DNA from 4 places in the Methylobacterium synurae genome. Region 4 is predicted to be linked to each of the others. Evidence: predicted binding sites of a transcription regulator. Region 4 holds the regulator's gene; each other region holds the start of a gene.
What was found. Region 4 encodes LexA, which represses DNA repair genes until DNA is damaged. Its sites were predicted from a motif close to TGTTCNNNNTGTGTTCNG; they were not measured.
Positions count from the first base shown of each region.

Region 1: the regulator LexA is predicted to act here: its motif matches at 2,068-2,085, upstream of HBB12_RS15110 (trna delta -isopentenylpyrophosphate transferase).
Region 2: the regulator LexA is predicted to act here: its motif matches at 2,356-2,373, upstream of HBB12_RS27795 (PA0069 family radical SAM protein).
Region 3: the regulator LexA is predicted to act here: its motif matches at 4,940-4,957, upstream of HBB12_RS20830 (putative DNA modification/repair radical SAM protein).

Region 1 is NZ_JAAQRC020000001.1:3,253,608-3,261,181, reverse strand. It holds gene HBB12_RS15115 (dienelactone hydrolase family protein) at 1-872, opposite strand, end outside; gene HBB12_RS15110 (trna delta -isopentenylpyrophosphate transferase) at 1,055-1,819, opposite strand; gene HBB12_RS15105 (hypothetical protein) at 2,153-2,836, shown strand; gene HBB12_RS34500 (glyoxalase superfamily protein) at 3,029-3,781, shown strand; gene HBB12_RS15095 (hypothetical protein) at 3,860-4,861, opposite strand; gene HBB12_RS15090 (AAA family ATPase) at 4,858-6,789, opposite strand; gene HBB12_RS15085 (hypothetical protein) at 6,799-7,140, opposite strand; gene HBB12_RS15080 (hypothetical protein) at 7,316-7,574, shown strand, end outside.
Region 2 is NZ_JAAQRC020000001.1:6,044,064-6,051,637, reverse strand. It holds gene HBB12_RS27815 (uracil-DNA glycosylase) at 1-80, shown strand, start outside; gene ypfJ (KPN_02809 family neutral zinc metallopeptidase) at 198-1,109, shown strand; gene moaB (molybdenum cofactor biosynthesis protein B) at 1,109-1,708, shown strand; gene HBB12_RS27800 (hypothetical protein) at 1,770-2,285, opposite strand; gene HBB12_RS27795 (PA0069 family radical SAM protein) at 2,404-3,516, shown strand; gene HBB12_RS27790 (GNAT family N-acetyltransferase) at 3,673-4,224, shown strand; gene HBB12_RS27785 (PCC domain-containing protein) at 4,211-5,065, opposite strand; gene HBB12_RS27780 (acyl-CoA synthetase) at 5,069-6,661, opposite strand; gene HBB12_RS27775 (GNAT family N-acetyltransferase) at 6,807-7,412, opposite strand; gene HBB12_RS27770 (Orn/Lys/Arg family decarboxylase) at 7,412-7,574, opposite strand, start outside.
Region 3 is NZ_JAAQRC020000001.1:4,522,925-4,530,498, forward strand. It holds gene HBB12_RS20810 (hypothetical protein) at 1-218, opposite strand, end outside; gene panB (3-methyl-2-oxobutanoate hydroxymethyltransferase) at 453-1,295, shown strand; gene HBB12_RS20820 (hypothetical protein) at 1,538-1,921, opposite strand; gene HBB12_RS20825 (UdgX family uracil-DNA binding protein) at 2,014-3,444, opposite strand; gene HBB12_RS20830 (putative DNA modification/repair radical SAM protein) at 3,711-4,922, opposite strand; gene HBB12_RS20835 (hypothetical protein) at 5,075-5,284, shown strand; gene HBB12_RS20840 (Gfo/Idh/MocA family protein) at 5,467-6,816, shown strand; gene HBB12_RS20845 (SDR family NAD(P)-dependent oxidoreductase) at 7,033-7,574, shown strand, end outside.
Region 4 is NZ_JAAQRC020000001.1:5,254,949-5,262,522, forward strand. It holds gene HBB12_RS24085 (DUF3297 family protein) at 1-93, shown strand, start outside; gene HBB12_RS24090 (VOC family protein) at 168-662, opposite strand; gene HBB12_RS24095 (LysR family transcriptional regulator) at 806-1,783, shown strand; gene HBB12_RS24100 (PAS domain-containing protein) at 1,780-2,847, shown strand; gene uvrB (excinuclease ABC subunit UvrB) at 2,936-5,710, shown strand; gene lexA (transcriptional repressor LexA) at 5,930-6,667, shown strand; gene HBB12_RS24115 (NCS2 family permease) at 6,897-7,574, opposite strand, start outside.

The DNA.
Region 1 (7,574 bases), 2.0 Mb from region 4:
CGGAACCACGCGAGCATCCGACCCCAACCGTCCTCCGCCGGCCCCTTGCGGTAGCTCGGCCGGTAATCGGCGTGGAAGCCGTGCGGCGCGTCCGGGAAGATCACGATCTCGACCTCCTTGCCCGCCGCCTTCGCCGCCTCGCGCGCCTTCTCGACGTCGGCGACCGGGATGCCGGTGTCGGCGGCGCCGTAGAGGCCGAGGATCGGCGCACGGATTTCCGGGATCACGTCGGCGGCGGTCTTCGGCTGGATGCCCGTGCGGGTGCCGCCGAAATTGCCGTACCAGGCGACGCCCGCCTTCAGGTTGGCGCTGTGGGCGGCGTAGAGCCACACGGTGCGCCCGCCGCGGCACCAGCCGGTGATGCCGAGCTTGCCCGCATCGCCCTTCGCCTCGGCGGCGGCCCAGGCGGCGGTGGCGTCAAGGTCGCCCATCACCTGCGCGTCCGGCGTCTTCGACACCACCTCGCGGACGATCTCCTGCACGTCGGTCATCTTCGAGACATCGCCCTGGCGGGCGAAGAGTTCCGGCGCCACCGCGGTGTAGCCGGCCTTGGCGAGGCGCCGGCAGATGTCCTTGATGTAGTCGTGGACCCCGAAGATCTCCTCGACCACGAGGACGATCGGAAACGGCCCGGCCCCCTGCGGCATCGCCCGGTAGGCCGGCATCGGCCCGTCGCCGACCGGGATCCGCACCTCGCCGGCGACGATGCCGGCCTCGTCGGTGTGGATCGCCTGCGCCTCGACCCGGGTGGTGGCGAGCGTCAGCCCGGTCATCAGGCTCGTCATCACGAAGCCGCGCCGGGAGAAGGGCGGGATCACCAGGCCGTCGAGCTGTTCGAGGTCGTCGGTCCGCGCGTCGTCGCTCGTCGCCATTCTGGTCCTCCCATGCCTGGCGCCTTGTCGCGCCGGGGCGCGATCATGCGGGCCGAGCGCGCCAGGGCAAGCGCGAACGCCCGTGGTTCACGGTCACGATCCGGTCAGGCGCGAAGAAGTTGGGCAAGAAAAAGGGCCGCCCGCGCGAGCGGACGGCCCTTCGATCGACCCCGATCTCCCGTTCACGCCACCGCGGCCTTGCGGGACTTGGCGTTGCTGCGGGCCGGCCAGCCCAGGGCCACGAGGCGAGCCTTGGCGTGCTCGCGGACCTCGTCGCGCAGGCCCGGCGGCATCGCGGCGAGCGCCGCTTGCGTCTCGGGGGCGAGCATCAGATCGGTCACCGCGTTGATCGACTGTGCCTGGTCGATGCGGGCGGTCAGGTCGGCTTCCGATGCGGCGGCGTCGGTGCGCGGCGCATCCTCGCGCTGGACGTCGGCATCGTTCGCGGCCTCGGCCTCACGGTCGGATTCCTCGGATGCGTGCGGCCCGCGCCCGGTCTCGGGCCGGCGCGACTGGTTCGCCGCCACGAGATCGGGCCGGCTCGCCTTGAACTCGTCGGCCTCGTCCTCGGAATAGAGGAGGCCGTGCAGGCCGGCGAGCTTGAGGATCACCCGGTCCTTGGCCCGCTTTTCCGCCATGGCGAAGACGTAGGCCGCCTGCTTGCCGGAGACGCGATAGTTCACGCCGATCAGGGCTTCGCCGATCGACCACTCGGTGCGGTCGCCGTTCGGGCCGGGCATGTGGCCGGTCACCAGGATCACCGCCTCGTCCCGCTCGGCCCGCACGATCACCGGGGCGTCGAAACGGATGCGGGCCTGTACGGCGATCCGCTCCAGGGCCTTGTGGTAGATCACGGCGGTGCCCTGCACGCGCCAGACGTTGCCGGCCAGCGGCTCGCCATAGGTGGCGAGGATGTCCGCGATCTGCTTGTCCGTGGTTGCGCTCATCTCGATCGATCTCACCTGCTGACGGCGGCTCCGGACGGCGGGGAAATCGGCCGGTTCCACATTTGTTCTCTATCACGCCAGGGAGGGATGCGCGAGCGTTTTCGCGATATCGAGGCGAGACGAAGCGTCGTCGGAGGATGATCTTCTTGTCGCACCCTTGCTCCGCTCGGTGCCCCGTGCAGACGATCCCCCACCGGAGCGGCCACGCCGTCACGGCGACGATTGCGCCGCGTTGCCCGGGGTGGGTATGTTCGCTAAATGTTCCTAAAGAGAGTGACGCCTAGAACTTTGGCAGGTCGGTGCGTCGGCGCCGGCCGTGGCCCGGAGCCCCGCATGAGCACCCCCGCCCTCCTCGATGCCTCGACCCTGCTCGACCGCCCGGGCCAGCGCCGCAGCGCCGTGCGGAGCACTGCGCCTCGCCGCAGCGGCGCGGCCCTCCTGCCCGCGGTGCCGCGCCCGGCCCTGGTGGCGGATTTCCTCGCCATCGCGGCCCTCGACCCGGCGGTGGAGCGCCTGCGCGCCGCCCCCGCCCCGGTTCGCCTGATCCTCGGCGACACGGCGGTGGAGCACGCCGCCGATTTCGAGCAGGCGCGCACCGACGAGCCCGGCCTCCTCGTCGACGTGGTGGCGGAGGGCGATCTCGGGCGGCATCCCTTCCGCACGGCCTACGTGGCGGGAGAGCCGGTCGTGGCGGAGGATGGCCGCCGCTTTCTCATCGAGAGCGCCGCCACCTTGAGGGCCGAGCCGCGCATCTCGACGGTGCGGCTCATCATGGCCTGCCGCCGCACCCACGTCTCGGCCGGCGACCGGGTGCGGATCCTGCACCACCTCGACGAATGCGGCACCGGCCGCCTCGTCGAATGCGCCGCCGTGGCGATCAACGCCCAGGACGGCGTCGCGGCGGTGCTGGCACTCGCCGTCGAGGGGCTGGTGGCGGTGGATATCGGGCGCCCGATCCTGCCGGAGACGCCGGTCAGACGGCGGGCGTTGCCGTATCCGGATCCGTTCGGGTTTTGAGCGTCTTGACGTTGCGGCCTGAGTTGCCGTTTCATGGCGGCAGGGCCGATGCAGCCCGCCGCCTGCGCCCCGTCCGGGGTACGGTGAATGCATCCATGCGAGGCGCGTCCGTTCTTCTCCCGTCCGTCGGGCGAACCGGTCAGCAAGGCAGGCACTGATCCCACTGGTTCGCCCGCGAGCAGGGATTGAATCATGCGCACCTATCGCGATGCCAAGGCGATGGCGAAAGCCCTTCGCGAAGAACTGGGCCGGCGGGGCTCGGCCCTGTCCCACGGCGAGTGCCTGGAGATCGTCGCCCGCCAGTTCGGCCTCGACAACTGGAACATCCTGTCCGCAAGCCTCACCGCTTCCGCGGAACCGGGGCCGGAAGCCGCCCTGGTGCAGCCGGCCGGCTGGATCGTCTCCGGCTCGAAGCCGCACCTCTACGACATGGGCATCGATCCCGCGATGCCTTACGGGGACGGTCGGGCAGCGCTGATCCGCTGCCGCTACGCCGAGGACGATCCCGCCTACGCGGCGATGGAGAAGGGGTTCGCCACGATGATGCAGAGCATCGTGGCCGCTCCCTATCGCGGACGACGAGTCTGCCTCAGCGCCGACCTTCGGGTTCGGGACGTCGCTGGTGCCGCTACCCTATGGCTGCGGGCCGATGCGGCGATCGGCCGGACCGTCGCGTTCGACAACATGGAGGAGCGCGCGACGGACGGGCCGCTCACAGGTACCCGAGGCTGGACCAGCCGACGCATCGTGCTCGATGTTCCGACCGAAGCCGAGACCTTGCATTTCGGCTTCTACCTCCGCGGCAGCGGCCGGGCCTGGGCCGGCGGTTTCGCCCTGCGCGAAGCCTCCCCCGAGGATGCCGCCACGGTGCTCGCCCGCGTCCGCCCCGAGCCGACCAACCTCGACTTCGCCCAGGCGATGGAGGCGAGGGCAACCGCGGGCTGACCGGCCCCGAAGCCTGCTTCCAGCTCGGATCAGGGGCCGTACCCTTTCGCGTCCCGCGCCCGGGCACTGCCCGGATCGTCAACCACCCCGCTTCGCCACCGCCGCCTCGACCAGCGAACGGATCGCCGCCCGCACCGGCTCCGGGGTCTCGTCGCGAAAAAACTTCGCCTCGATCTCCTCGCGGATCAGGGCGCCGTCGTCGCTGCGCGCGAGGTCGGTGGTAGTCTCGGCCTGGAGCAGGGACACGAAGGCGCTCTCGATCCGGCCGATCGCCTCTTGCGAGGCATCGGCGGCGACCTGGCGGCCGGTGAGGTCGAACACGTCCACGGTGTAGGGCAGACGCTCCTCGGTGAGGGAGAGATCGCCCGAGAGCACGAAGACGGCCGGCACATGGGCGATCAGGTCGACCGAGCCGCGGGTGATGTTGCCGGGATTGACCCACAGCGTGTCGCCGATCCGTATGGCCGAGTGGCGCTTGTGGACATGGCCGTTCAGCGCCAGGGCGCAACCTTGGATCGCCTCCGGCGGCACCGCGCCGGGATAGCCCGCCCCGAAGGCGAGGTCGTGGTGGGTGAGCCAGACGACGGCGTCGGATCCCGGAAACAGCCCGCGCGCATCGGTCGGGATCGCCTGCCCGAACGGCGTGGCGCCGAGGCCGATCAGGCGCCCACCGATGTGGTAGTGCGCCGCCGGACCGGATTCCGGCACCGCGTCGAGGACGTCGCTCACCGCCAGCATCGCCAGGCTGTCGCCGTCGGAGAGGCGGGTGTGGCGGATGTCGTGGTTGCCGACATTGGCCAGCGGCCGGTGCCGGAACGCCTTGAGGATGCGAATCAGGCGCGACTTCAGGCTCTCGTCCGGCTCCACCGGCCGCTCGAACAGATCGCCGAGGAGCACGGGCGCGAGGTCGCGGTCGTTGGCGAGGGCGACGCAATGCTCGAGCTTGGCGAGAATCGGCGCCGGCCAGTCCGGGTCCTTGCGCCGGCCGGGGCGGCGCGACGAGACGTGCGGATCGCCGATGACGAGGAGACCGGCGCAAGGCACCGGCGCGGCGTCGAGCCGCTCGCGTCCGAGGATCATGCCGCCTTTCCGTGGCGGTGGCCGGCGAGAAGGGATGCCGGCGCAGCCGGATTGCCGCAGGCGGGGCAGCGCCCGCCGGTCGAGGCCAGCACCTCCGCCATCTCGGCCTCCGCCGCGGCGAGGCCGTCGCGGGCCGCCGCCGCCCGGGCCTCGGCCTCGGCGAGGCGGTCGCGGATCCCGGCGAGGCGCCGGCCGGTCGCGGCGGCATCCCGGCGGAGCACCGGCGAGGGTGCCGCCGGCAGGTCGCGCAGGGTCGCTTCCCGCGCCTGCGCCTGGGCGAGGCCGCGGGCCAGGCGGCTCAAGCGGGCGGCATGGGCCGCGGCCTGCGCCGTCTCCCGCGGAATCGGCGCGTCCGGCGGCAGGTCGGCCAAGGCCGCCCCCCTGCCCTGCGCGGCGGCGAGATCGGCGGCGGCGGCGATCACCCGGCGGCCCAGGGCCGCCCGGTTGCGCGCCTCGGCGAGGCGGCGCCCCAACTCGGCCCCGACCTCCGGCCCCGGCAGGTCGGCCAGGGCGCGGGCGCGGGCGGCGGCGCCGGTCGCGAGGCGGGAGGCGCGGGCGAGCCGCTCGGTCAGGGCCGTGCGATCGCGCAGGCGGGCCGCGTCCTCGGCGAGAGCGCCGGCCTGATCGTGCAGCCCGCGCAGGATCTCCGCCAGGGCGTCGAGCCCGTCGAGGGCGGCCACGCTCTCGCGCAGGCGGGCGATCTCGCGCTCGCCCTCGCGGATCGTGCGCTGGTCCTCGGTGACGCGCTCGCGCTGGAGCGCCTGCATGTCGCGGATCAGCCCGGCCTCGCGGCCGATCGACAGGACCGCCGAGCGCCGGGCCGGCTTCTCGCCGAGCAGGAAGACCGGGAATTTCTGGTGCGCGACGTGGACGTCCAGTTCCTCGACCCGGGTGATGCCGAACAGCCGCTCGACCCATGCCGGCACGTCGCGCCCGCCGGTCTCGAAGGTGGTGCCGCTCTCCTGCACCAGCGCCCCGTCCGCCTCGTGCAGCGACCACAGGTTGACGGGCGTGCGCTTGGGCTGGCGGACGTAGCGCAGCACCCGCCCCCCGGCGACGCCGATCTCGACCCGCGCGGCATTCGCGCCGGCCCGCACCAGGCTGTCGCGCACCTCGCCGTAGAACACGGCGCGGAGCGCCCGGATCACCGTCGACTTGCCGTGGTTGTTCGGCCCGACGAGCGCGTTGACCCCGGGCGCGAGCGGCAGGGTCGCGTCGGCAAACCCCTGGACGTCGACCAGGCGGATGAAGCGGAAGCCCCGCATCTCGGGAGACCACTCGGCGGCGCAGGCCGCCGCCGGCCCCTCGATCGCCACCCCCGTCTCGGGCCGGCCGGCGATGCGGCTGACGGTGAGGCCGGCATCGAACCCGGCCACGTCGTGGTGGGAGATCGCCAGGCATTGCACCCCGAGCCGGGCGGCGCCGTCGTCGAGCACCCGGTAGAAGGCCGGCACGCGGTCGGGCGCGATCCAGCAATCGGCCTCGTCAAGGGCGAGGAAGCGGCCGACGCCGGCCTTGACCACCGCGATCAGGCGCAGCGCCATCCCGACCACGTTGGTCATCGCGCCGCCATTGTCCTCCAGCACGTCCTCGCGCCCGCCATCCGGGCGCTCGACCCCGATATCGAGGGCCGGCAGGCCGCGCTCGGTGGTGAGGTCGAGGCGCACCGGCTTCTCGCCGGGCAGGACCTCCTGGACCAGGGCGGTGAGCAGGGTCTCGAAGGTCGCGACGCTGCGCCGGTTGGCGTCCTGCTGCAACTCGCGCAGGTAGGTATCGACCGCGTCGCGCTGGGCGAGCCGGCCCTTGCCGGCGGCGACGAGCCGCGTGCGCTCCGCGAGGTTCTTCCGGTCGCCGTCGCGGGTCGCCTCCAGGCGGGCGAGCCGGCGGTCGGCGCGGGTCAGCGCGTCCTGGATCTCGGCAGGGGTCACGGGCGCGTCTCAGCGGCCCGCATCGAGGGCGTCGAGGCGGTCCTGGACCGCGCGCAGGGATTGCGCGAAGGCCTCGACCCGGCGGGCATTCTCGGCCCGGGCCTCCTCGATCATCCGGCGGATCTCGGCCTCGTCGTCGGTGCCCAGCTCCTCGCGGGCCTGGGCCCGGGCGGCGGCGAGTTCCGCGGTCAGGCGCTCGACGTCGCTCTCGGCCCGGATCCGGTCGGCGCGCAGGCGCTCATAGGCCGGCTGCAACGCCTCGAGGCGGCGCAGGGCCTCGAGATCGGGGCCCGGCTCCCGCGAACCCGCATCCTGCCCCTTGCGGCTGCGCTCCATCTGTCTCCCCGTCATCACCGGATTCAGGTGGCATCCGGAGCGCGGTTTGGCAACGCGCCGGCAGTCGAGAAATCTTCGTCGATCCCTGTTGACGACCTGTGCAAATCAGCCCAGTGTTCCTTAAATGTTCCATGCGGCGGGCCGGTCCGGGAGGCGGCGCGGCGTCGCAGTGGAACCATGGGAGACCCGCATGGCGACCACCCGTCTGGACGACGACGCGGCCGATTCCGCCCCGCTGTTCGAGAACCGGGACTGGCGCCTCCACGCGGAGGGCCTGGAGCACCGGGAGACCGGCTACTTCATCGACCGCGACACCCTGAACGCCCGGCGGCCGGACGGCCATTGGGAATGGCCGCTCCACCTCTCGGAGAAGAGCTGGTGCGGCGTGCGCAGCTTCCGCGAGGCGTTCGCCGCCGCGCTCGACGCCTTCGGCATCGCGCCCGACCGCA
Region 2 (7,574 bases), 790 kb from region 4:
TGCGCCAGCCGCTGCAGAAGCGTCTTGCCTGGCGCGACTTCCGGGCTCTGCGGGCGGCCCTCGACGAGGGCGCGCCGTGATCGACGCCATGTGCGGCGAAGCGGAACCGTGCCGGCTCCCGTCGATTACTCTTGAGCCTTTCGCCTGCGCCGCGTAGCCGTCGCGGCCAAGGTTCACGGGCCGACGGGTAGCAGACCATGCGCTGGGAAGATTTTCGCTCCTCCGACAACGTCGAAGACCGCCGCGGCGAGGGCGGCGGTGGCGGCGGATTCGGTTTCCCGGGCGGCGGCGCCGGGGGGCTCGGCATCGGCACCATCGTCATCCTGTGCATCATCGGCTGGGTCACCGGCATCAACCCGGCGATCCTGATCGGCGGCGCCGAGCAGATGACGCGCCCACGCGCGCCCCAGGAACAAGGTCAGCAGCAGGGCCAGCAGCCCGACCGGCGCACCGGCGCCCCCACCGACCAGTCCGGCAAGTTCGCCGCCGCGATCCTCGGCAACACCGAGGACGTGTGGAAGACGGTTCTGCCGAACCAGACCGGGCGCCAATACACCCCGACCACGATGGTGCTCTATACCGGCGGCACCCGCAGCGGCTGCGGCCAGGCCCGGGCGGCCATGGGCCCGTTCTACTGCCCGCTCGACAAGAAGGTCTATCTCGACACCACCTTCTTCAAGGAGATGGAGCAGAAGTTCCACGTGAAGGGCGATTTCGCCTATGCCTATGTGATCGCCCACGAGGTCGGCCACCACGTCCAGGACGTGCTCGGCATCCTGCCCAAGGTGCAGCAGAAGCAGCAGCAGGTCGGCGAGCGCGAGTCGAACGCCCTCTCGGTCCGCGTCGAGCTGATGGCCGATTGCCTCGCCGGCGTCTGGGCCAAGAACTCGAACGACCGCTTCAACTCGCTCGAGCCCGGCGACATCGAGGAGGCGATGCAGGCGGCGAGCGCCATCGGCGACGACAAGCTCCAGAAGCAGAGCCAGGGCTACGTGGTGCCGGATTCCTTCACCCACGGCTCCTCGGCCCAGCGCATGCGCTGGTTCCAGACCGGCTACCGCAGCGGCCAGACCCAGTCCTGCGACACCTTCCGGGCCTCGCAGCTCTGATGCCAGATCTTGACCAAGGCCGCCTCGACCAAGCCCGGGACTTCGTGCCGTTGTCGATCGCGGTGCTCACCGTCTCGGATACCCGCACGCCGGCCGACGACCGCTCGGGCGACACGCTTGCCGAGCGCATGACGGCGGCGGGGCACCGCCTCGCCGCCCGGGCGATCGTGCCGGACGAGGTCGAAGCGATCCGCACCCAGGTGAAGGCCTGGGCCGCCGATCCGGGCGTGGACGTGGTCATCACCACCGGCGGCACCGGCTTCACCGGCCGCGACGTGACGCCGGAGGCGCTGGAGCCCCTGTTCGAGAAGCGGATGGACGGGTTCTCCGCCGTCTTCCACCGCATCTCCTACGACAAGATCGGCACCTCGACGCTGCAGTCGCGGGCCACGGCCGGAGTCGTGAACGCCACCTACGTGTTCGTGCTGCCGGGCTCGCCCGGCGCTTGCAAGGACGCCTGGGACGGCATCCTGGCGGCCCAGCTCGATTACCGGCACCGGCCGTGCAACTTCGTCGAGATCATGCCGCGCCTCGACGAGCACCTGAAGCGGGGCGCCGCGAAAGCATTTTCCGACGAAGTGGGTACCGGTTCGTCTTAGACAATGCGTCACAATCAAAGATCTAGAGCAGCGTCCGATCGCAACGCAATCGGGCGATACTCTAGCTCCGCAGCAGCGACCCCCGCAGGGGCCTGACCGGCAGGCGGGCCTTGAGCGGCAGACCCGCCCGCAGGGCCTGCACCCGCACGAGGTCGCCGGCCCGCACCTGCCGGGTGCCCGTCAGCGACTCGCGCCGTCCGGCGATCCGCTCGAACAGGGCGGCGTGCGGGCGGCGCAGGCGGCCGACCGCCTCCGCTTGTACCGTGGCGCCGAACCGGTCGAGCACCCGAATCCAGCCCTCCGCCGGCACGTCGCCGGCCTCCAGGCACAGCATCCAGGGACGGCGCGCCAATCCGGCCGCCGCCACCCAGGGGCTCGGCCCCCGCGCCACCAGGGCCGCGCCGGTGCTCTCGGCCATGGTGGCGACCTCCGGATCGTCCGGATGCTCGGCTGCGATCACCGCATCGCCCACCACGCCCGCCGCGACGCCGGCCACGAGGGCCGCCAGGGTGTCGGCGAGGGCGTCGATGCGCTCCGGATCGATCGCGCCGGGGAGATGGATGGCAGCCGTGAACATGATGGCGCCATAGCGGATAGGAGGCGGCGCGTCCTGCCTCGATCGTTGGCAATTTATTCTCCCTTGTGATCGTTCCTGTTTTGTTCTAACCACGGCCGTGCGTGTGCGGGAGGTCGGAATGGAATCGGGATGCGGGCGGGCGGCGCGCCGCCTCGCCGGGTCGACCCCGGCGGCGGAGAGCCGCCGCGGGCGCGGCGCCACCGCCAACCCGACCGGCCGGTTCGAGCCCGCCGCCCGCGAGGCCTTCGCCGACGGCTGGGAGATCGAGGACGAGCTGCCGCCTCTGCGTACCGAGGTGACGCTGGAACGGGCACGCAGCATCATCACCCGCAACACGTCGCCCGATATCGGCTTCGACCGCTCGATCAATCCGTATCGCGGCTGCGAGCATGGCTGCGTCTACTGCTTCGCCCGGCCGAACCACGCCTATGCAGGGCTCTCGCCGGGGCTCGACTTCGAGACCAAGCTGTTCGCCAAGCCCGACGCGGCGGCCCTGCTCGAACGGGAACTCTCGGCCCGGGGCTACGCGCCCCGCACCATCGCGCTCGGCACCGCCACCGATCCCTACCAGCCGATCGAGCGGCGCTACCGCCTGACCCGCGGCGTGCTCGAGGTGCTGGCCCGCTTCCGCCATCCGGTCGGCCTCGTCACCAAGTCCGACCTCGTGCTGCGCGACCTCGACATCCTGGCGCCGATGGCGGCGCAAGGGCTGGTGAAGGTGGCCCTCTCGGTCACGACCCTCGATCCCGACCTCGCCCGCCGGATGGAGCCGCGTGCCCCGCGACCCGAGAAGCGCCTGGCGGCGATCCGGGCGCTCGCCGCGGCAGGCGTGCCCGTGATGGTGCTGGTGGCGCCGCTGATCCCCGGCCTCAACGACCACGAGATCGAGGCCGTTCTGACCCGCGCCCGCGAGGCGGGTGCGAGCGAAGCCGGCGGCGTGCTGCTCCGCCTGCCGCACGAACTCGCCGACCTGATGCGCGACTGGTTTGCCGAGCATTTTCCCGATCGGGCCGGGCGGACCTTCTCGCTCCTCGCGCAGAGCCGCGGCGGCAAGGTCTACGATGCGACGTATGGCCGGCGGTTTACCGGGACCGGGCCTTACGCGGACCTGCTCGACCAGCGCATGCGGGTGACGATGACCCGGCTCGGGTATCCGGCGGAGCGGGTGCGGTTGCGGACGGATCTGTTCAGGGTGCCGCTGCAGAAGGGTGGGCAGTACAGCTTGTTCTGAGCGGCGAGACCGTCGCGGACAGGACGTGGGTTTCTCCTCTCCCCGCCCGCGGGGAGAGGAGGGTTCCCGCCCCCTTCCTGCCCCCGGGCCGCTCATCCGCCACGCAAGTGCAGCGCCACCCATTTCCCAAAGGGAAATCCCTGCTACGCTGCCGCGATGACCGGCGCTCCTCCCACCCTCGACACCCCCCGCCTCCATCTGCGGCTCGTCGCCCTCGAGGACGCGGAGGCGACCAGCGCCCTGATGACCCCGGCGGTGAGCCGGTGGCTCGCCTTCTGGCCGCTCCCCTTCACCGTCGCGATGGCGCGGGAGCGGATCGCCCTGGCGCGCGACCTCGCCGAGGCCGGACAGGGGCTCTCCCTCGCGGTGACCGCCCGCGACACCGGCGAATTCCTCGGCTGGATCATGTTGCACCGGACCCGCGAGGATCCGAAAACCGCCACCTTCGGGTACTGGCTCGGCGAGGCGCATCAGCGCCGGGGCTACCTGCGCGAGGCGGCGACGGCCCTGCTCCCGGTCGCCGCCGCGTGGCTCGACGTCGACCGGATCGAGGCCAGTGCCCAGCCGGAGAATGCGGGTTCGTTCGCGGTGATGCGGGCCTGCGGCCTGGTCTTCCGGCGCGAGGAGGTGATCCACGCGCCGGCGCGGGGCCGCGACGAACTCGTGCACGTCTACGGCGTCGAGCGTGAGAGCCTCACTCCGGCGTGAGGGTGAGCTCGACGGTGATGCAGGCGGGGTTGGTGCCTCGCTTCAAGACACCCTCGTGGATGTCCCCCGCCACATCCACCACCGCGATGTCGAGATGCGCGACCAGGCCGCCCTCCGGCCCCGGCCGCACGGCGCCGTCGCGGATCAGCACCTCGCTGGCGATCGTCGGGATCACCCGCCCGTCGGCGAAGGCCGGCCGCACGATGCTGCCGATGCCGCGGACCCGTGCCGCCGTCAGGCGATGCGCCCGGGCCGCCGCCTCGATCGCCGCGTGAATCTCCTCGTTCGGCTGGATCTTGAGCAGCAGGCAGCCCGTCCCGCCGGAAGCCAGGGGCGCCGGGGTGAACAGCGAGAAGTTGGTCTCGGCATCCGGCTCGACCCGCCAGGCTGCGCCCGCCGTACCCCAGGCCTCGGCCCGGACGGGTCGCGCCACCACCACCTCCGCCGGCAGCAGGTGGCCGGCCCGGCGGCGTCCGTCGGGCTCGATCCAGGTGCCGTGGACGTGCAGGAAGGACGCACCGTCGCGCTCGCCGAAGGTGGCGCTCGCCCGCTCCAGCCGCGTCTCGCCCGCCGGCCGGTAGGTCTCGCTGTAATAGGCGGCGAAACGCGGATCGGCGGAGAGGGCCGGCATCACGTAGGCGAAGGGCGAGAAGCTCCCGCCCGTGAGATGCACCACGCCGCCCCGCATGCCGGCGAGCGGCCCGGCGACGGCGTCGAGCAGCGTGCGTCCCGGCGTGAGATCGAAGGCCCGGTGGAGGAGGGGACCCGTGGCGGCAAGCCAGCGCTCCGGTCGCTCCGGTCCGGGCTGGACGAGGGTGGTGAAGGCCGGCGTCGCGCTCACCCTTCAAGCCCTCTCGCCGATGAGGCCCGCCGCCTCCAGCTCTTCCCGCACCATCTTCTTGGTGATCTTGCCGTAGCCGGATTTCGGCAGCGACTCGCGCAGGATGACCCGCCGGGGCAGCTTGTAGCGCGCGACCTTGTCGAACAGGAACGCCATCACGTCGTCCTCGGAGAGCGCCATGCCCTCCCGCGGCACGCAGACCGCGATGCCGATCTCGCCCCAGGTCGGGTCCGGCACGCCGAGCACCGCCGTCTCGGCCACCGCCGGATGGGCCAGGATCTTCTCCTCGATCTCGCGGGGATAGATGTTCGAGCCGCCCGAGATGTACATGTCGGAGGCGCGACCCGTGATGTAGAGGAAGCGATCCGCGTCGAGGGTGCCGAGATCGCCGGTGCGGAACCAGCCGTCGCGAAACGCCTCGGCATTGGCCTTGGGATTCTCCCAGTAGCCGGCGAAGACCGCCGGGCCGCAGACGCAGATCTCGCCGGTCTCGCCCGGCGCGACCTCGCGTCCTTCCGGGTCCTGGATCTGCACCTGCATGCCGGTGCGCTCGAAGCCGCAGGTGCCGATCTTCACGCCTGGGCCGTCCTCGGCCTCGTGCAGGGCCGGCGGCAGCACCGTGATGTTGCCGGTGACCTCGCCGAGGCCGAAATACTGCACGATGACCTTGCCGAGCGTGCGCAACGCCCGCTTCTGGTCCTCGCGGTACATCGGCGCGCCGGCATAGATGATGTATCGCAGCGAGGAATGGTCGTTGGACTCGACCGCCGGGTGCTCGACCATCATCTTCAGGATCGTCGGCACGGTGAACATGTTGGTGACCCGGTGGCGCGCCACCAGGCCCCAGACCTCCGCGGCGTCGAAGCGGTCGGAGCCCGGCAGCACCGAGGTCACCGCGCGGGCGATCTGCGTCACCGCATGCACCCCGGCCCCGTGCGAGAGCGGCGCCACCACCAGGGAGGCATCCGTCTCCGCGCTCGTGCCCGGCATCAGGTCGCAGAGGTGGTTGGTGATCACGAAGGCCATCTGGCCGTGGGTCAGCACCGCGGCCTTCGGCTTGCCGGTGGTGCCGGACGTGTAGAAGAACCAGCACGGGTCGTCGTGCTCGACCGCGACATTGGCCACCGTCTGGCCCGCGCCCTCGTCCAGCAGGGTCTCGTAGGCCTCGCCCTCGGCCGGGCCCTCGCCGATCACGACGATGCGGGCCAGGTCCGGTCGGGCCTCCCGCACGGCGGCGACGTGGTCGGGGTAATCGGCGTGGCACAGGAAGGCGGCCGCGCCCGATTGCTGCGCCATGTAGGCGACATCGCTCGGCATCAACCGGAAATTCGTCGGCACGAACACCGCGCCGAGCCGGAACGCGGCATACATCGTTTCGAGAATGGCGTTGCCGTTGCGGGCATGGACCAACAGGCGGTCGCCCTTGGCGATCCCGCGCTGCCTGAGTGAAGCGGCCAGCGCCGACACCCGGGCGTCGAACTCAGCCCAGTTCCAGCTCCGCCCGCCCCAGATGATGGCCGGCCGATCCGCGTGGCGCGCGGCGGCCTGGGTGAGGGAATGGGCGAGATTCATCACCCGGCGCGACATCGGGGTCATCATCGGGCAACGCTCCGGCTCTGGGTGCTCACGTCGGTTCCTCCCTGGCGGCGGCCGTTCGGCCTGCACGTGGGGAGGAGCTTACGACGCTCGGGGCGGGAAGCGGAAGCGCGGGAGGCGCAGGGCTCGGCCCTGCGCCTCGCTTTCACGCCTCCGGCAACGGGGTCCGCGCACCTTCCGCCACCGCCTCCTGCCGCCAGGTCGAGGGCTGGTCCGACGCCCCGGTGCCGAGCGGGCATTGCACCATCACGCTGTCGGCCCAGCGGCCGTGGCGGTAGGCCACGGCCGGCAGATGACCGACACGCGTGAAGCCGCAAGCCTCGTGCAGGCGCAAGGACGCTTCGTTCTCGGCGTCGATGTAGCCGATCATCTGGCGGTAGCCGCCCGCCGCGCAGGCCTCGATCAGGGCCGGCAGCAGGCGCCGGCCGATGCCGGCATGGAGATGGCCGGCATGGACGTAGATCGAGTGCTTGAGGGTGTAGCGGTAGGCCGGCCGCTTGCGGAACGGCACCGCGTAGGCGTAGCCCGCCACCATCCCGTGGCGCTCGGCCACGAGGTGGGGCAGGCGCTTCGACCGCATGTTCTTGCGCCGGCGCTTGAGGTCGTCCGGCCGGAGCCGGTCTTCCTCGAAGTCGCCGGTATCGCCGACGCCGTGGCGGATGTGGTGCTCGTAGATCTCGATCATCGCCGCGACGTCGGCATCGGTCGACGGGCGGATCACGATCCCGGGCTGCGAAGGCACCGAGTCCATCAGCGGCCCTCGCGCAGCACGTAGGTATAGAAGCGGATGCGCCCATCCGGCTCGACCTGGCGGTAGACGCCCTGGATCTCGGCCTCGAAGCCCGGGAACAGGTTGGCGGCGGCCTCGAACATCTTGAAGTAGTCGAGCATGGGTTTCGCCCGCTCGTCCAGC
Region 3 (7,574 bases), 730 kb from region 4:
GCCGCCTCGTACCAGCGCCCGGCCCGGGCATGGGCGAGTGCCGCCGGATTGTTGCCGATGGTCTCGGCGAAGCAATCGGTCGCCGCCTGTTCCAGCGGAGTGAGCACTGCGCGCCGGTGCTCGGCGCGGGGATTCGGAGCCGCCGCCGCCGGGTGGGCCGCGGCGGTCAGCTCCAACGCCGCCAGGGTGCAGATCGCGCCGTAAAGCAGAACTCTCATATCCGGGCCTCGGCCGAATCAACCGCATCTAACCCGGCAAGCCTCATGCCGATCAAGGGCGGATCTTGGGCGAAATCCGCGCGAGATATCGAATTCCGGACCTGTGTGCTTTCGGCCCGAAGCTGAGCCGAGCAGAGAGGGCCACCCGCTCGTACGGGCTGCACCGGGGGCCGAGGCCGTCTACAACACGCCCGGCAAACAGGCGGGGCCCCGCCGGAACGAGGAAGCCGTGCCATGTCGCAGGTCGTGGAAACCCGCCGTCTGACGACCCTGGACATCGCCCGGCGCAAGGCGGACGGACGCAAGATCGTCGCGCTGACCGCCTGCCACGCGCAGATGGCCGGCCTCATCGACCCTCATTGCGACGTGATCCTGGTCGGTGACTCGCTCGGCATGGTGATGCACGGGCTCGATTCGACCCTGCCCGTGACCCTGGACATGATGATCCTCCAGGCGCAGGCGGTGATGCGGGGCACGCGACGGGCACTCGTCGTCGTCGACATGCCGTTCGGCTCCTACGAGGCGAGCCGGGAGCAGGCCTTCGCCAGCGCGGCCCGCATCCTGAAGGAGACGGGGGCAGGGGCGGTGAAGCTGGAGGGCGGCGCGCGCTTCGCCGAGACGGTGACCTTCCTGACCCAGCGGGGCGTGCCGGTGATGGGCCATATCGGCCTTACCCCGCAATCGATCCACACGATGGGCGGCTTCCGGGTGCAGGGGAAAGGGCCTGACGCCCCGCGCCTGCTCCTGGAGGATGCCCGGGCGATCAGCGAGGCCGGCGCCTTCGCGATCGTGCTGGAGGGCATCGTCGAGCCGGTGGCCCGCACCATCGCGCGTGCGCCGGAGGTGACGGCTCCCACCATCGGCATCGGCGCCTCGCCGTTCTGCGACGGCCAGATCCTCGTTCTGGAGGACATGCTCGGCCTGTCCGAGCGCACCCCGAAATTCGTCCGGCAGTACGGACGCTTACGCGCCGAGATCGATGCGGCGGTGCGCCTCTATGCCGAGGAAGTCCAGGCCGGACGTTTCCCCGATGAGGCGCATACCTACGGCGAGCGCCAGGAATTGCCGAAGGTCTGACGCGATCTCCGCTCCAGGTTTTCCGCCCCTGACCTCAGCCCGGGAACCTATTCGACCTGCGACACCACGATCGCAACGGGCTTTCCTATCCTACCCTCCCACCTCATCCTGAGGTGCGAACGCAGCGAGCCTCGAAGGAGGGCTTCAGGGAGCTCGGAGACTTCCGGATCTCGCCTTCGAGGCTCGCTTCGCTCACATCTCGGGATGAGGTCGCGAGTGGAGGAGCCCCATGCCGACGCGCGCTAGCCGCGGCGCTCGGCGTTCCAGCGGCCCTTGCAGGAATTGGAGCCGGAGGTGGTCCAGTTGCCGAAGCCGGTGCCGTCGCCCAGGCGGCCGACGACCTGCGCCGCGGCATCGCCCCGGCTGATCGTCGCCCGCACGGCGCCGCTCGGTTGCACCCGGCCCGACACGGTGAAGTCGCCGCCGCCAGCGTAGCGGGCCTGGCCGTTCTGGATGATGACGCCGTAGCGGTAGGCCTTGTCGCAGGTCCCACTCTCGGTGATGACCTCGACGCTCCAGGTGCCGTCGAAGCGATTGGGTGCCTTGGCGCTGGTTCTGGCAGCGGCCGGCGCCACGGCACCGGCCAGACAAGCTCCCGCCGCGAGGGCGGACACGATCAGCCTCATGATCCTCGTTTCCCGGTTCGGTCTGGCGTCAAACTCGGCAGCAGGCGGTTGGTTGCCGCAATGCAGCGTTTCCGCGCGTTAACCGGCCACACTCACGCGGCCCTCGCTTCCGCCGCCAGGGTCGCCGCCCGCCGCAGGTCGTCGACGAAGCCCACATACGCGTCCTCCCGCGCCCCGTCGGGCAGTCGCAGCAGGTAGGAGGGATGGACCGTGACGAAGCCCCGATACGGCTTGTCGCCGAAACTCGCCGGTCCGCGGGCGCGGGTGATCGGCACCTGCCGGCCCGACAGCGCCAGCATCGCGGTGGCGCCGAGCGCCACGACGACGCGTGGCGCCACGAAGGCGAGCTCGCGTTCGAGCCACCAGCGGTAATGCGCCACCTCGCCGGCGCCGGGCTTCTGGTGGATGCGCCGCTTGCCCCGAACCTCGAACTTGAAGTGCTTGACCGCATTGGTGAGATAGGTCCGCTCGCGGTCGATCCCGGCCTCGCGCAACGCCCGCGACAGGAGCTGGCCCGCCGGACCGACGAAGGGCCGCCCGTGCACATCCTCCTGATCGCCCGGTTGCTCGCCGACGAAAGCGATGTCCGCGCCGAGCGGACCTTCGCCGAGGACGGCCTGCGTCGCGCCCGGCACCAGCGGCTCGGAGGCGCGGATGATTGCGTTCAGCGCTTCCAACGAGTCGGGCTCCTGCGCCGCCATCGCGGCGAGCGCCCGCGCCGGCACGCGCTTCATCGGCGCCTCGGGGGCGCGGGCGATCATCTCGCCCACGCGCCGGCCGGCCTCGCGGACCAAGCCGGGGATCGCCGCGGCCTCGGGCAGGTTGTGCCAGTATTTCTTCGGCATCTCGGCCCGCATCGCCGCCAGGTTGGTGCGGGCAGGATTGAAGGTGCTGGAATAGTAGTCGGTCCAGCCGGCCTCGAAGGCGTCCGCATCCGGCACGTCCTCGCGCCGGCCCGGCGGCCCGAAGGTCAGGGCCCGTCCGTCCCAATGGGCCGAACCGTCCGGCGTCAGGATCGACCAGTCGAAGGAGGGGAAGCGCGCGGAGAAGAACGGCGCCGCCTCGGCCAGGATGTGATGCTCGGGCTCGAACCAGGCGGCGAATCGCTCACGCCCTCCCGCCCCCGCCCCGGCGCGGCGGAAGCGCAGGAAGGCGTGCATCTTGTGCAGGTCGCGCGCCACGCTTTTCCGCATCAGGTACAGGCGATGGACCAGCGGGTCGCTCGCCACCTCGGCAAGATGCCGCTCTCCCCCCGCCACCCGCCAGACCAGCCGGTGCAGAAGCGCATAGCGCTCGGGATCGCGGTGCATGACGACAGATGGGATCAGGGCCGCCACCGCCCGCGGCAGTGCGAGGGCCGGGCCGGGCTCCGTCAGTTCCGCCTCGGCAAACAGCGAGGCAGCCTCACCGTCGATCCAGGTCACCGCCTCCGGTGGGATGCCTGCCGGGACGAGGCGCCGGATCGCCACGCGGAACCCCGCGAGGTCGGCGCCGGCCTGGAGCCGGATGGTGTGGGCGCGCATCCAGAGCATTTTCCGATGAAGTGGAGACCGGTTCGTCGCAGGCAATGCGGCAAACCAAAGACCTAAGCAGATTTCGCAAACGTGGACGCCGGTTTTGCGGAAAAAATCTGCGACAAACAAGGATCTAAGCTGACGAAGCGTCGGCCTGCCAACGCAAGTCTGCTCTAGAGCACTTCACGATCGCGTTGCCATCGCGAAGCTCTCTAGGACTTTGATTTTGCCGCATTTTCTGCGACGAACCGGCATCCACTTCGTCGGAAAATGCTCTAGAACAGGCTCAGCTGGCGCGGCGGCTCGGCGAGACGCGCGCGCAGGTCGAGCCGATCGGTGAGCCGCGTCGGCGCATAATCGGCCGCGATCAGGAACGGCCGGGCCCGCTTGAGACCCGATGTCAGGCGGGCGACATCGTCGAGGCGCAGCGTCGCATGGCGGCGCGCCGCCACGATCTTGTCCACCGCCCGCACGCCGAGGCCCGGCACCCGTAGCAGCATCTCCCGGTCGGCCCGGTTGACGTCGACGGGGAAGCGGTCGCGGTTGCGCAGGGCCCAGGCGAGCTTCGGGTCGACGTCGAGGGCGAGCATGCCGGATTCGGTCGCCCCGGCCACGTCGTCGGGCGAGAATTCGTAGTACCGCATCAGCCAGTCGGCCTGGTACAGCCGGTGCTCGCGCTGGAGCGGCGGCGATTGGCTCGGCAGGATCGAGGCCGCGTCGGGAATCGGGCTGAAGGCCGAGTAGTAGATCCGCTTCAGGCCGTAATGGTCGTAGAGGCGGGCGCTGGTGCGGATCAGCGATTCGTCGGTGCTGGCATCCGCCCCGACGATGACCTGCGTCGATTGCCCGGCGGGGGCGAAGCGGCGCTTCTCCTCTTTGGCCTGCAGGATGCGCTCGCCCATCTGCCCCATCGCGGTCTGGATCGCGGCGCCGTCCTTCTCCGGCGCCAGCCGTTCCAGGCTCGCCTCGGTCGGAAGTTCGAGGTTGATCGAGAGCCGGTCGGCGTAGAGCCCGGCCTGCTCGATCAGCCACGGGCTCGCCTCGGGGATGGTCTTGAGGTGGATGTAGCCGCGAAAGCCGTGCCGCTGGCGCAAGGTCTTCGCCACCCGGATCAGCTGCTCCATCGTGTGGTCGGGCGAGCGGATGATGCCGGAGGACAGGAACAACCCCTCGATGTAGTTGCGCTTGTAGAACTCGACCGTCAGCGTCACCACCTCGTCGACCGAGAACTTCGCTCGTCGCACATTCGAGGAACGCCGGTTGACGCAATAGGCGCAGTCGAACAGGCAATAATTGGTGAGCAGGATCTTGAGCAGCGAGACGCAGCGCCCGTCCGGCGTGTAGGCGTGGCAGATTCCCGCCCCCGTCGTCGAGCCGAGCCCGCCGGCCTCGGCCTTGCGCTTCGGCGCCCCCGACGAGGCGCAGGAGGCATCGTATTTCGCCGCGTCGGCGAGAACCGTCAGCTTCTTCTTGAGGGCGTCATCCATTCCTGCAAACTGGCTTTCGTTCGTGATTTGTTCAAGGTGGAAGGTGCCGTCCTCCCGTGGTCGAAAGCCGCATCAGGGGGCGCAGGAACCCATCGCGCCGCCCCTCGTTGTCTGCCCGATTGGAATTGTTCTGATTTGCAAGGAGGCACACGATGGCGACGAACCCGTCCGCGAACTGCCGCAGCTGCCGCTACTTCGACGACCACAAGCTGAACGGCGCCGCCGCGCAGGGTGAGGAGGGCCTGTGCCGCTTCAACCCTCCCGTGAGCCAGCCCGAGCCGCAGGGACACGGCCTGTGGCCGGTGGTCTCGGCGCAGGATTGGTGCGGGCATTTCTCGCCGGAGATGATGGCGGGCGAGTAACAGCGCTCACGCCCAGGAGTGTCCGGAAGGCCGGTCCCGCGAGGGCCGGCCTTTCTGGTTTCAGGTTCAGGAGAACCCGGGCGAGCCCCGCCGGGTCTACGATCGGGCGCCTGCCGACGGCGGAACCCTCCCATCCCGGATACGTTGCGCAGGCTCTTCAAGTCCCAACGGATGGTTGCCCGATGCCGGACGATGTCACCGCCCTCTCGCGCCGGAGCCTGATGATGGCCGGCGGCGCCACCCTGGTCGGCCTCGGCAGCGGGGCTGCGCAGGGGGCACCCGGGCAAGGTACGCCCGGACCCGAGCGTCCGGTCGATACCGGCAAGGTCGAGAACGGCAAGGTGACGTTTCCGAACTGGCGCGGCCCCTCCGACCGGCCGTCCGCGCCGCCACCGGCGCCGCTGCCGCCGGGCGAGCGGGTCGGCTTCGCGATCGTCGGCCTCGGCCGGCTGTCGCTGGAAGAAATCCTGCCGGCCTTCGGCGAGTGCCGGAAGGCGAAGCCGGTCGCCCTGATGTCGGGCTCGCCCGAGAAGGCCAAGGCGGTGGCGGCGCAATACGGCGTCAAGCCGGAGGCGATCTACGGCTATGACGGCTGGGATGCGCTCGCCCGCAATCCGGAGGTGAAGGCGGTCTACATCGTGACCCCGAACGCGCTCCACCGCGACCAGGTGATCGCCGCCGCGAGCGCCGGCAAGCACGTGCTGTGCGAGAAGCCGATGGCGGTCTCGTCGGGCGAGGCGCGGGCGATGATCGATGCCTGCGCGAGCGCGAAGGTGAAGCTGATGATCGCCTATCGCTGCCAGTACGAGCCCCATAACCGCGAGGTCGTGCGGCTGGTGCGCAGCGCCAAGTACGGCAAGGTCAAGCTCATCGAGGCGACCAACACCCAGACCATGAGCCTGCCCGAGCAGTGGCGGATGAAGGCGGCGTTGGCCGGAGGCGGCGCGCTGCCGGATATCGGGCTCTACTGCCTCAACGGGGTGCGGGCGCTGATGGGCGAGGAGCCGGTTTCGGTCCAGGCGCAGGTCCATTCGCCGGACGATCCGCTCTACCGCGAGGTCGAGGAGACCGTGGCCTTCACCTTACGCTTTCCCTCGGGGGCGCTGGCGCTCTGCTCCACCAGCTACGGCGCGCACGAGACCCGCTCGCTCACCGTGCAGGCCGAGGGCGGCGCGATCCAGCTCCAGAACGCCTTCGCCTACGAGGGCCAGCGCCTATTCCTGAACCATCGCGAGGGCAAGGCCGAGGCGAAGGAGGAGCGGGTGCTCGGCGCCAAGAACCAGTTCGCCCTCGAGATCGACCACATGGCGACCTGCATCCTGGAGAACCGCACGCCCCGCACCCCGGGCGAGGAGGGCCTGCAGGACCAGATCCTGATGGAGGCGATCTACGAGGCCGCCCGCACCGGCAACGCGGTGGCGCTGAAGGGCCCGGAGCGGATCGTCGGCAAGGGCGAAAAGGACCAGGGCAAGGATCAGGCGGGCAAGGCTCTCGACCAGACCCGCGGTCCGGAGCCGGAGGAGGCCGGTTAGGGCATCGTCTGACGGGGCGGGGCCGGTTCGGCGTCGCGGAGCAGCCTGGGCCGTCGCGGCGGGCACCGGCATACGCCCGACCCCCGATCATGGCACGGCCGCGGTCGCCGTCGAGGCGCGCCACGGCACACCCCCGATGCGCTCCTCAAGCTGGACAAGACCCGCCCGCTCCTGCCACTCTCCCGCGAAACAACATTTCGCAGGGTGGAAACTCCAATGATCAGTGCGGATCTGCGCGGGCGCTGCGTGCTCGTCACCGGCGGCGCCTCGGGAATAGGGCTGGCTGCCGTCACGCTGTTTGCCCGCTGCGGCGCCGGCGTGGTGCTCAATCATCTCGCCGAGGATGCCCGCGGGCCGGAAGCCGCCGCGCGGCTGGCGGCCGAGGGCCTGAAGGTCCAGGCGCTCGCCGGCACCGTCTCGGTGCCGGGCGAGGCGGAAGCCATGGTGGCGCGGGGGATCGACGCGCTCGGCGGCCTCGACGTGCTCATCAACAATGCCGGCACCCCGGCCACGACCACGCCGATTGACTTTGCCGACCTCGACGCCATGACCGAGGAGTTCTGGCAGACCATCCTGGCGACGAACCTGATCGGCCCCTATCGCTGCGCCCACGCGGCGGCGCCTGCGCTCCGCCGCGCCAAGGGCGCCATCGTCAACACCGCCTCGGTGGCCGGGCTCGGGCAGCGCGGCTCCAGCATCGCCTATTCGGCGAGCAAGGCGGGGCTCATCAACCTCACCCGCAGCCTCGCCCGGGCGCT
Region 4 (7,574 bases):
CCGATGACCGTGAAGCTGAAGGGCCCGGTCGAGCCCTATTTCCGCACCCAAGAGGGCGGCACTCAAGAGGCCGGCACGGCCGACGCCGAGTAGCCGCCGGGGCGGACACCCGGCGCCCCGGCTCCTCGCGCCCGATCCCGCCCGGCCGCGCGATGCCGGGCGGGCCGTCAGCGGGCTCGCGTCGCCTCCTCCCGCAGGGAGGCGAGGTCGAGGCGGCGGGTGACCATCTGCAGGCCCCCCGCCGCGTCCCGCGGCCACTCGCCCTCGGGCCGGTCGCGGTACAGTTCCACCCCGTTGCGGTCCGGATCGTCGAGGTAGAGCGCCTCGCTGACGCCGTGGTCGCTGGCGCCGGTGAGCGGGATGCCGGCGGCGTCGAGCCGCGCGAGGGCGTCGGCGAGGGCCGCCCGGGTCGGGTAGAGGATCGCCACGTGGTAGAGTCCGGTGCTGCCGGCCGGCGGGGGCAAGCCGCCGGCGCTGTCCCAGGTGTTGAGCCCGATATGGTGGTGGTAGCCTCCCGCCGACACGAAGGCCGCCTGGGTGCCGTAGCGCTGCATCAGCGTGAAGCCGAGCACCCCGCAATAGAAGCCGAGGGCCCGGTCGAGGTCGGCCACCCGCAGGTGGACGTGCCCGATGCGGGTGCGCGGGTCGATCGGTCCGGTCATGCTCCACTCCTCCGGCGGCCCGCCCCGTGCGGTCCGCCACTTGCAGGCCGTCCGTGCGGCTTGCGCAGATTGCACCCTTTGAGAATGTCCGGAAATCCGGCATCCCGTAGCATCACTTCACACGTCCAGAGTGAGACCGAGCCGTGCCCGACCGGCTGACCGGAATGCAGATCTTCGTGCGCGTCGCCGCCGCCGGCAGCTTCTCGGCCGCCGCGCGGGCGCTCGGCCTGTCGCAGAGCGGGGTGACCAAGCACGTCGCCGCCCTCGAGGACCGGCTCGGTGCCCGGCTTCTGCACCGCACCACCCGCCGCCTGACCCTGACCGAGGCCGGCCGGCACTACCTGGAGGCCTGCGAGCGCATCCTCGCCGAGATCGACGAGGCCGAGGCGGCGGCCGGGGCCGAGGCGGCGGAGCCCCGCGGCACCCTACGGCTCAACGTGCCGGTCTCGTTCGGGGTGCTGCAGGTCGCCCCCGCCCTCGCGGAGTTCGGGCAGGCCCACCCGTCGCTGACCGTCGAGCTCGGCCTCAACGACCGGCCGGTCGACCTGATCGAGGAGGGCTGGGATCTCGCCCTGCGGATCGGCCACCTGCGCGATTCGAGCCTGGTCGCCCGGGCGCTCGCCCCGTGCCGGATGCGGGTCTGCGCCGCGCCGTCCTACCTGGCGGCAAGAGGCCGGCCACGGCGCCCCGAGGACCTCTCCGCCCATAACTGCCTCGGCTACACCCTGGCGAGCAGCGACGGCTGGCGCTTCGAGGGCGCCACGGTCGCGGTCGCGGGGAGCTTGCGCGCCTCGAACGGTGCCGCCCTGGTGGCCGCCGCCGCCGCCGGGCTCGGGGTGATCTACCAGCCGACCTTCCTGGTCGGCGAGGCGCTCCGCTGCGGCAGCCTGCTGGCGCTCGATCTCGGTGCCATCCCATCCCTGCCGATCCACGCGGTCATGCCCTCGCGGCGCCGCCCGCCCGCCAAGGTCCGGGCCCTGGTCGCGTTCGTGGCGGCCCGTTTCGCCGATCCGCCCTGGGACCGCGACCTGCCCGCCCCGCTCGGAGCCGACGATCCGCTGCCCGGGATGTGCGACACCCCGTGGCCGGAGGCCGGCCCGGTGCCCGCGAGGCTGTCATGAGCCGGCGCGTGCCGCCGCACGGCCTGCCGGCCGGTCCCGTCCCGGCCTGCCCGCCGACCGTCCCGGACCAGGATTTCCTCCGCCTCGTCGAGGCGCACGGACTGACCGGCAGCTGGACCTGGACCTTCGCCACGGACGAGCATTGCTGGTCCCCGGGCCTGTTCCGGCTGCTCGGCTTCGAGCCCGGTGCGGTGCGGCCGGATTACGACCTGTTCCTGAGCCTCGTCCATCCGGAGGACCGGCCGGCGATCGAGAACAACGCCCAGGTGATGCGGGATGGGGCCTTCAACGACCACACGGTCCGGGTGATCCGGCCGGACGGGTCGCTGCGGGTGCTGGCCAATCGCGGCACGGCCTATTTCACCCCGGACGGGCGACCGCGCGCGGTGGCCGGGGTGGTGCTGGACGTGACCGATACCGAGCGCCTGGCCCTGCTGCACCGCGAGGAGCAGCGTCGCCGACGGGCCCTGTTCGAGCAGGCGCAGGCCTGGATGCACGCCTCGCCCTACTCGGACACGTTCCGCATCGCCTCGCGCGAACTCCTGACCCTCACCGGCCTGACCCAGCAGGACTTCCACGACGACTGGACCCGGATCCTGGTGCCGCAGGAGCGCTCGAGAGCCTACGACACCATCCTGGCGCGGATCCGGACCGGGCTGCCCTTCGTGGCCGAGAACCCCCTGGCCCTGGCCGACGGCGAGAGCGGCTGGTTCCGGGGCGTGTTCGTCCCGGTGCGCGACGCCGAAGGGCGGATCGAGACCTGGGCCAGCCTGAATTCGCGGGTCGACGGGATCCGGCCGGTGCCGACCGGGCTGGCGCGGCGCGGCCTGGAACAGGCCGTCCAGGGCGCGCATCTGCGCGCCGCCCGCGGCCTGCTCGACTGGTCGATGGCCGACCTCGCCGAGGCCAGCGGCCTCTCGCTCTCGACCATCCGGCGCCTGGAGGACGGGAGCGAGGGGCCGGCGGCCCGCAGCCGCCACGCCGCGGTCGAGGCCCTGCGCCGGGCCGGCATCGGCTTCCTGCTCGTCGAGGGCGACACGATCGCGGTCGCCAAGGTGCGGTGATCCAGGCTCCTCCGATTCGAGGGGCGGTGCGCGGGCTGCGGTGATGCGGGCCCTTTCCGGCCCCGGCATGGCTTGCCATATCGGGGGCATGCCCGCCCCGAAGAAGCCCCGCCTGTCGACCGGCAAGGCCTCGAAGCCCGAGTTGAAGCCGCTCGACCCGTTCCTCGCCGAGCTGCTGAACCCGGCGCTGAACCGCGACCGCCTGCCCGTCATCGCGCCGCCGCCGCCGCCCGAACCGCCGAAGCGCGGCCGCCCGCGCAAAGCCGCGGTCGCGACCGAGCCCTCTCCGGAGCCCGCCCGCAAGGCCGGGCACAAGGCCGGGCAGCGAGAGGGGGCGACCCCGGAGGGCTTCGGCGAGGCGCCGCAGGCCGCCTTCGCCCATGGCGACGCCGCCGACGTCGAGCCGGCGCTGGCCCAGGCGCTGGGCCTGCGCGAGCCGGACGGCGAGGCGGTGGAGGAGCGCGGGTCGCTTGCCGCCGAGGGCGTCTCGGCGACGGTCGACGCGCTCACCAAGCTCCTCACCGAGGGCAACCCGCTGTTCAAGAACGGCGAGCTGTGGCGCCCGCACCGGCCCGAGCGGCCGCAGAAATCCGAGGGCGGCGTCCCGTTCCGGCTGAATTCCGAGTTCACCCCGGCCGGCGACCAGCCCCGCGCCATCGCCGAGCTGGTGGCCGGCATCCAGGGCCAGGAGCGCGACCAGGTGCTCCTCGGCGTGACGGGCTCGGGAAAAACCTTCACGATGGCCAAGGTCATCGAGGAGACCCAGCGCCCGGCCCTGATCCTCGCCCCCAACAAGACCCTGGCGGCGCAGCTCTACGGCGAGTTCAAGAGCTTCTTCCCCGACAACGCCGTCGAGTACTTCGTCTCCTACTACGACTATTACCAGCCCGAGGCCTACGTCGCGCGCTCCGACACCTTCATCGAGAAGGAATCGTCGATCAACGAGCAGATCGACCGGATGCGCCACTCGGCGACCCGGGCGCTCCTGGAGCGCGACGACGTCATCATCGTCGCCTCGGTCTCGTGCATCTACGGCATCGGCTCGGTCGAGACCTATACGGCGATGTCGTTCACCGTCAGCCTCGGCGAGAAGATCGAGCAGCGCCAGCTCGTCGCCGACCTGGTGGCGTTGCAATACAAGCGCATCCAGTCCGACTTCGCCCGCGGCACCTTCCGGGTGCGGGGCGACGTGATCGAGCTGTGGCCGGCCCACTTGGAGGATCGCGGCTGGCGCATCGGCCTGTTCGGCGACGAGATCGAGTCGATCTCCGAGTTCGATCCGCTCACCGGCAAGACCCTCAACACGCTCAAGTTCGTCAAGGTCTACGCCAACAGCCACTACGTGACGCCGCGCCCGACCCTCCAGCAGGCGGTCAAGGGCATCAAGGACGAGCTGAAGTGGCGGGTCGAGGAGCTGACCCGGATGGGCCGGCTGATCGAGGCCCAGCGCCTGGAGCAGCGCTGCACCTTCGACCTCGAGATGATCGAGGCAACCGGCGCCTGCAACGGCATCGAGAACTATTCGCGCTACCTCACCGGCCGCAAGCCCGGCGAGCCGCCGCCGACCCTGTTCGAGTACCTGCCCGACAACGCCCTGGTCTTCACCGACGAGAGCCACGTCACGGTCTCGCAGATCGGCGGCATGTACCGGGGCGACTTCCGCCGCAAGGCGACGCTCGCCGAGTACGGCTTCCGGCTGCCCTCCTGCCTCGACAACCGACCCTTGCGGTTCGAGGAATGGGACGCGATGCGCCCGCAATCGATCCACGTCTCGGCGACGCCGGCGAAGTGGGAGCTGGAACAGACCGGCGGCGTCTTCGCCGAGCAGGTCATCCGCCCGACCGGCCTCGTCGATCCGGTGATCGAGGTACGCCCGGCCCGCTCGCAGGTCGACGACCTGCTCGGCGAGGTGAAGGAGGTGGCGGCCGCCGGCTACCGCACGCTGGTGACGACGCTGACCAAGCGCATGGCCGAGGACCTGACCGAGTACCTGCACGAGAACGGCGTGCGGGTGCGCTACATGCATTCCGACATCGACACGCTGGAGCGGATCGAGATCATCCGCGACCTGCGGCTCGGCGCCTTCGACGTTCTGATCGGCATCAACCTCCTGCGCGAGGGCCTCGACATCCCGGAATGCGCCCTCGTCGGCATCCTCGACGCCGACAAGGAAGGCTTCCTGCGCTCCGAGACCTCGCTGATCCAGACCATCGGGCGGGCCGCCCGCAACGCCGACGCCCGCTGCATCCTCTACGCCGACCACATCACCGGCTCGATGGAGCGGGCGATGGCCGAGACCGAGCGCCGGCGCAAGAAGCAGCTCGCCTATAACGAGGAGCACGGCATCACGCCCCAGAGCGTGAAGCGCAACATCTCCGACATCCTGGAGAGCGTCTACGAGCGCGACCACGTCCAGGTCGATACGGGGCTGGCGAAATCCGCCGTCACGGTCGGCCACAACCTCAAGGCGGTGATGGCCGACCTCGAGAAAAGGATGCGGGCGGCCGCCGCCGATCTCGACTTCGAGGAGGCAGCGCGCCTGCGCGACGAGCTCAAGCGGCTCCAGGCGACCGAGCTCGCCATCGCCGACGACCCGATGGCCGAGCAGGCCGATGTCGAGCGCGAGGCCGGCCGCTTCGGCGCCAAGCGCAAGCGCCGGGGTGCGGAACCGCTCGGCTACGGTCCGGGCGGCAAGGGCGTCTCGGACGAAGGCACCCGCATCCGCCAGCCCGACCTCGACGACATGGGCCCGGGCACCGACCGCGAGGTGCCGTTCACCTACGCCGAGCGCCCGACCGGCCGCTCGACGCAAGGGTTTCCTGGTCAGAAGCCGAAATACAAGGGCCGCAAGGGGCGGGGCTGAGGCGCAGGCTCGGACCGGCGCGGCGGACAGTCCCGCGCCGGTCGAACACCGCGCGGAACGTGCCTCATCGTCCGATCGACCCGTGACATCCCCGTCTATCACCCCGGTTGCTGCGCCCTCGCGCCGCTTTTTCGAAGCCGCTTGCGGAACACTTGCGGAACGCTTACCATGTTCGCGATTTGTTTCCGGAGCGCGGCAGCGCGGGGATGAGAGTGTCACATGCTCACGCGTAAGCAGTTGGACCTGCTCCGCTTCATTCAGCAGAGAATGCGCGAGACGGGCGTGCCCCCGTCCTTCGACGAGATGAAGGACGCCCTCGATCTCAAGTCGAAATCGGGCATCCACCGCCTGATCACGGCCCTGGAGGAGCGGGGCTTCCTGCGCCGCCTGCCGAACCGGGCCCGGGCGATCGAGGTGATCCGCCTGCCCGACACGGTGACGGGACCGGCGCCGGTCGCGGCCACGGCCGAGGTGGTGCGGTTCAATCCCAGCGTGGTCGAGGGCGGGCGCGCTCACGAGCCGAAGCGGCAGGCCGGTATCCCCGCGATGGCGACGGCGTCGGACGAGAACGGCCAGTCGGTCAGCGTGCCGGTGATGGGCCGGATCGCCGCCGGTACGCCGATCTCGGCGATCCAGAGCCAGAGCCGCACGGTGGCGATGTCGCCGGACTTCCTGGCGAGCGGCGAGCATTACGCCCTGGAGGTGCGCGGCGACTCGATGATCGAGGCCGGCATCCTCGACGGCGACCTCGTGGTGATCCGCCGCCAGGAAACCGCCAATACCGGCGACATCATCGTGGCGCTGATCGACGACGAGGAGGCCACGCTCAAGCGCCTGCGCCGCCGCGGCTCCTCGATCGCGCTCGAGGCCGCGAACCCGGCCTACGAGACCCGCGTGCTCGGGCCCGACCGGGTGCGGATCCAGGGCCGGCTGGTGAGCCTGGTCCGGAAGTACTGAAGGGGCTTTCAGTCAAGCGCGGGAACCCTCCCCCCCTCTGCGGGGGAGGGTGGCGAACGGAGTGAGCGCAGCGGGACGAAGTCCCGCCGAGAGGGGCAGCGCGACGCTGATCCAGGTGGCGTCCGTCACTATGGTCGCGACCTCTCCGGAAGCGTGGTTCCCCTCTCCCGGCCTGCTCCGCAGGCCACCCTCCCCCGCAGAGGGGGGAGGGTTCAGGGCGTCGCGCTCGTCAGTGCGCGCTGCCGGTCGCCACGAACTTGAACAGGAACACCGCGGCGATCACCCACACCACCGGCTTCACGTCCCGGAACCGCCCGGTGAGCAGCTTGATCACCGCGTAGGTGATGAAGCCGAAGGCGACGCCGTTGGCGATCGAGTAGGTGAAGGGCATCAGCAGCGCCGTGACGCAGGCCGGCAGCACCTCGGTCAGGTCGTCCCAGTCGAGATCGACCAGCTCGTGCAGCATCAGGCAGGCGACGTAGAACAGGGCCGGCGCCGTGGCATAGGCCGGGACCGAGCCGGCGAGGGGCGCGAAGAACAGGCAGGCCAGGAACAAAACCGCCACCGTGGCGGCGGTGAGCCCGGTGCGCCCGCCCTCCTCGACGCCGGACGCGCTCTCGAGATAGGCGGTCGTGCTCGACGTGCCGAGCAGCGAGCCGACGAAGATCGACGAGGAATCCGCCATCAACGCCTTGTCGAGGCGCTCCATCTTGCCCTCGGTCAGCAGCCCCGCCCGGTTGGCGACGCCCATCAGCGTGCCGGTGGCATCGAACAATTCGACGAGGAAGAACACCAGGATCACGTTGAGCAGGCCGCCCGACAGCGCGCCCTTGATGTCGAGGGCGAACAGGGTCGGGGCGATCGAGGGCGGCAGCGAGGCCACACCCTGGAAGGTGTTGTCGGCGAC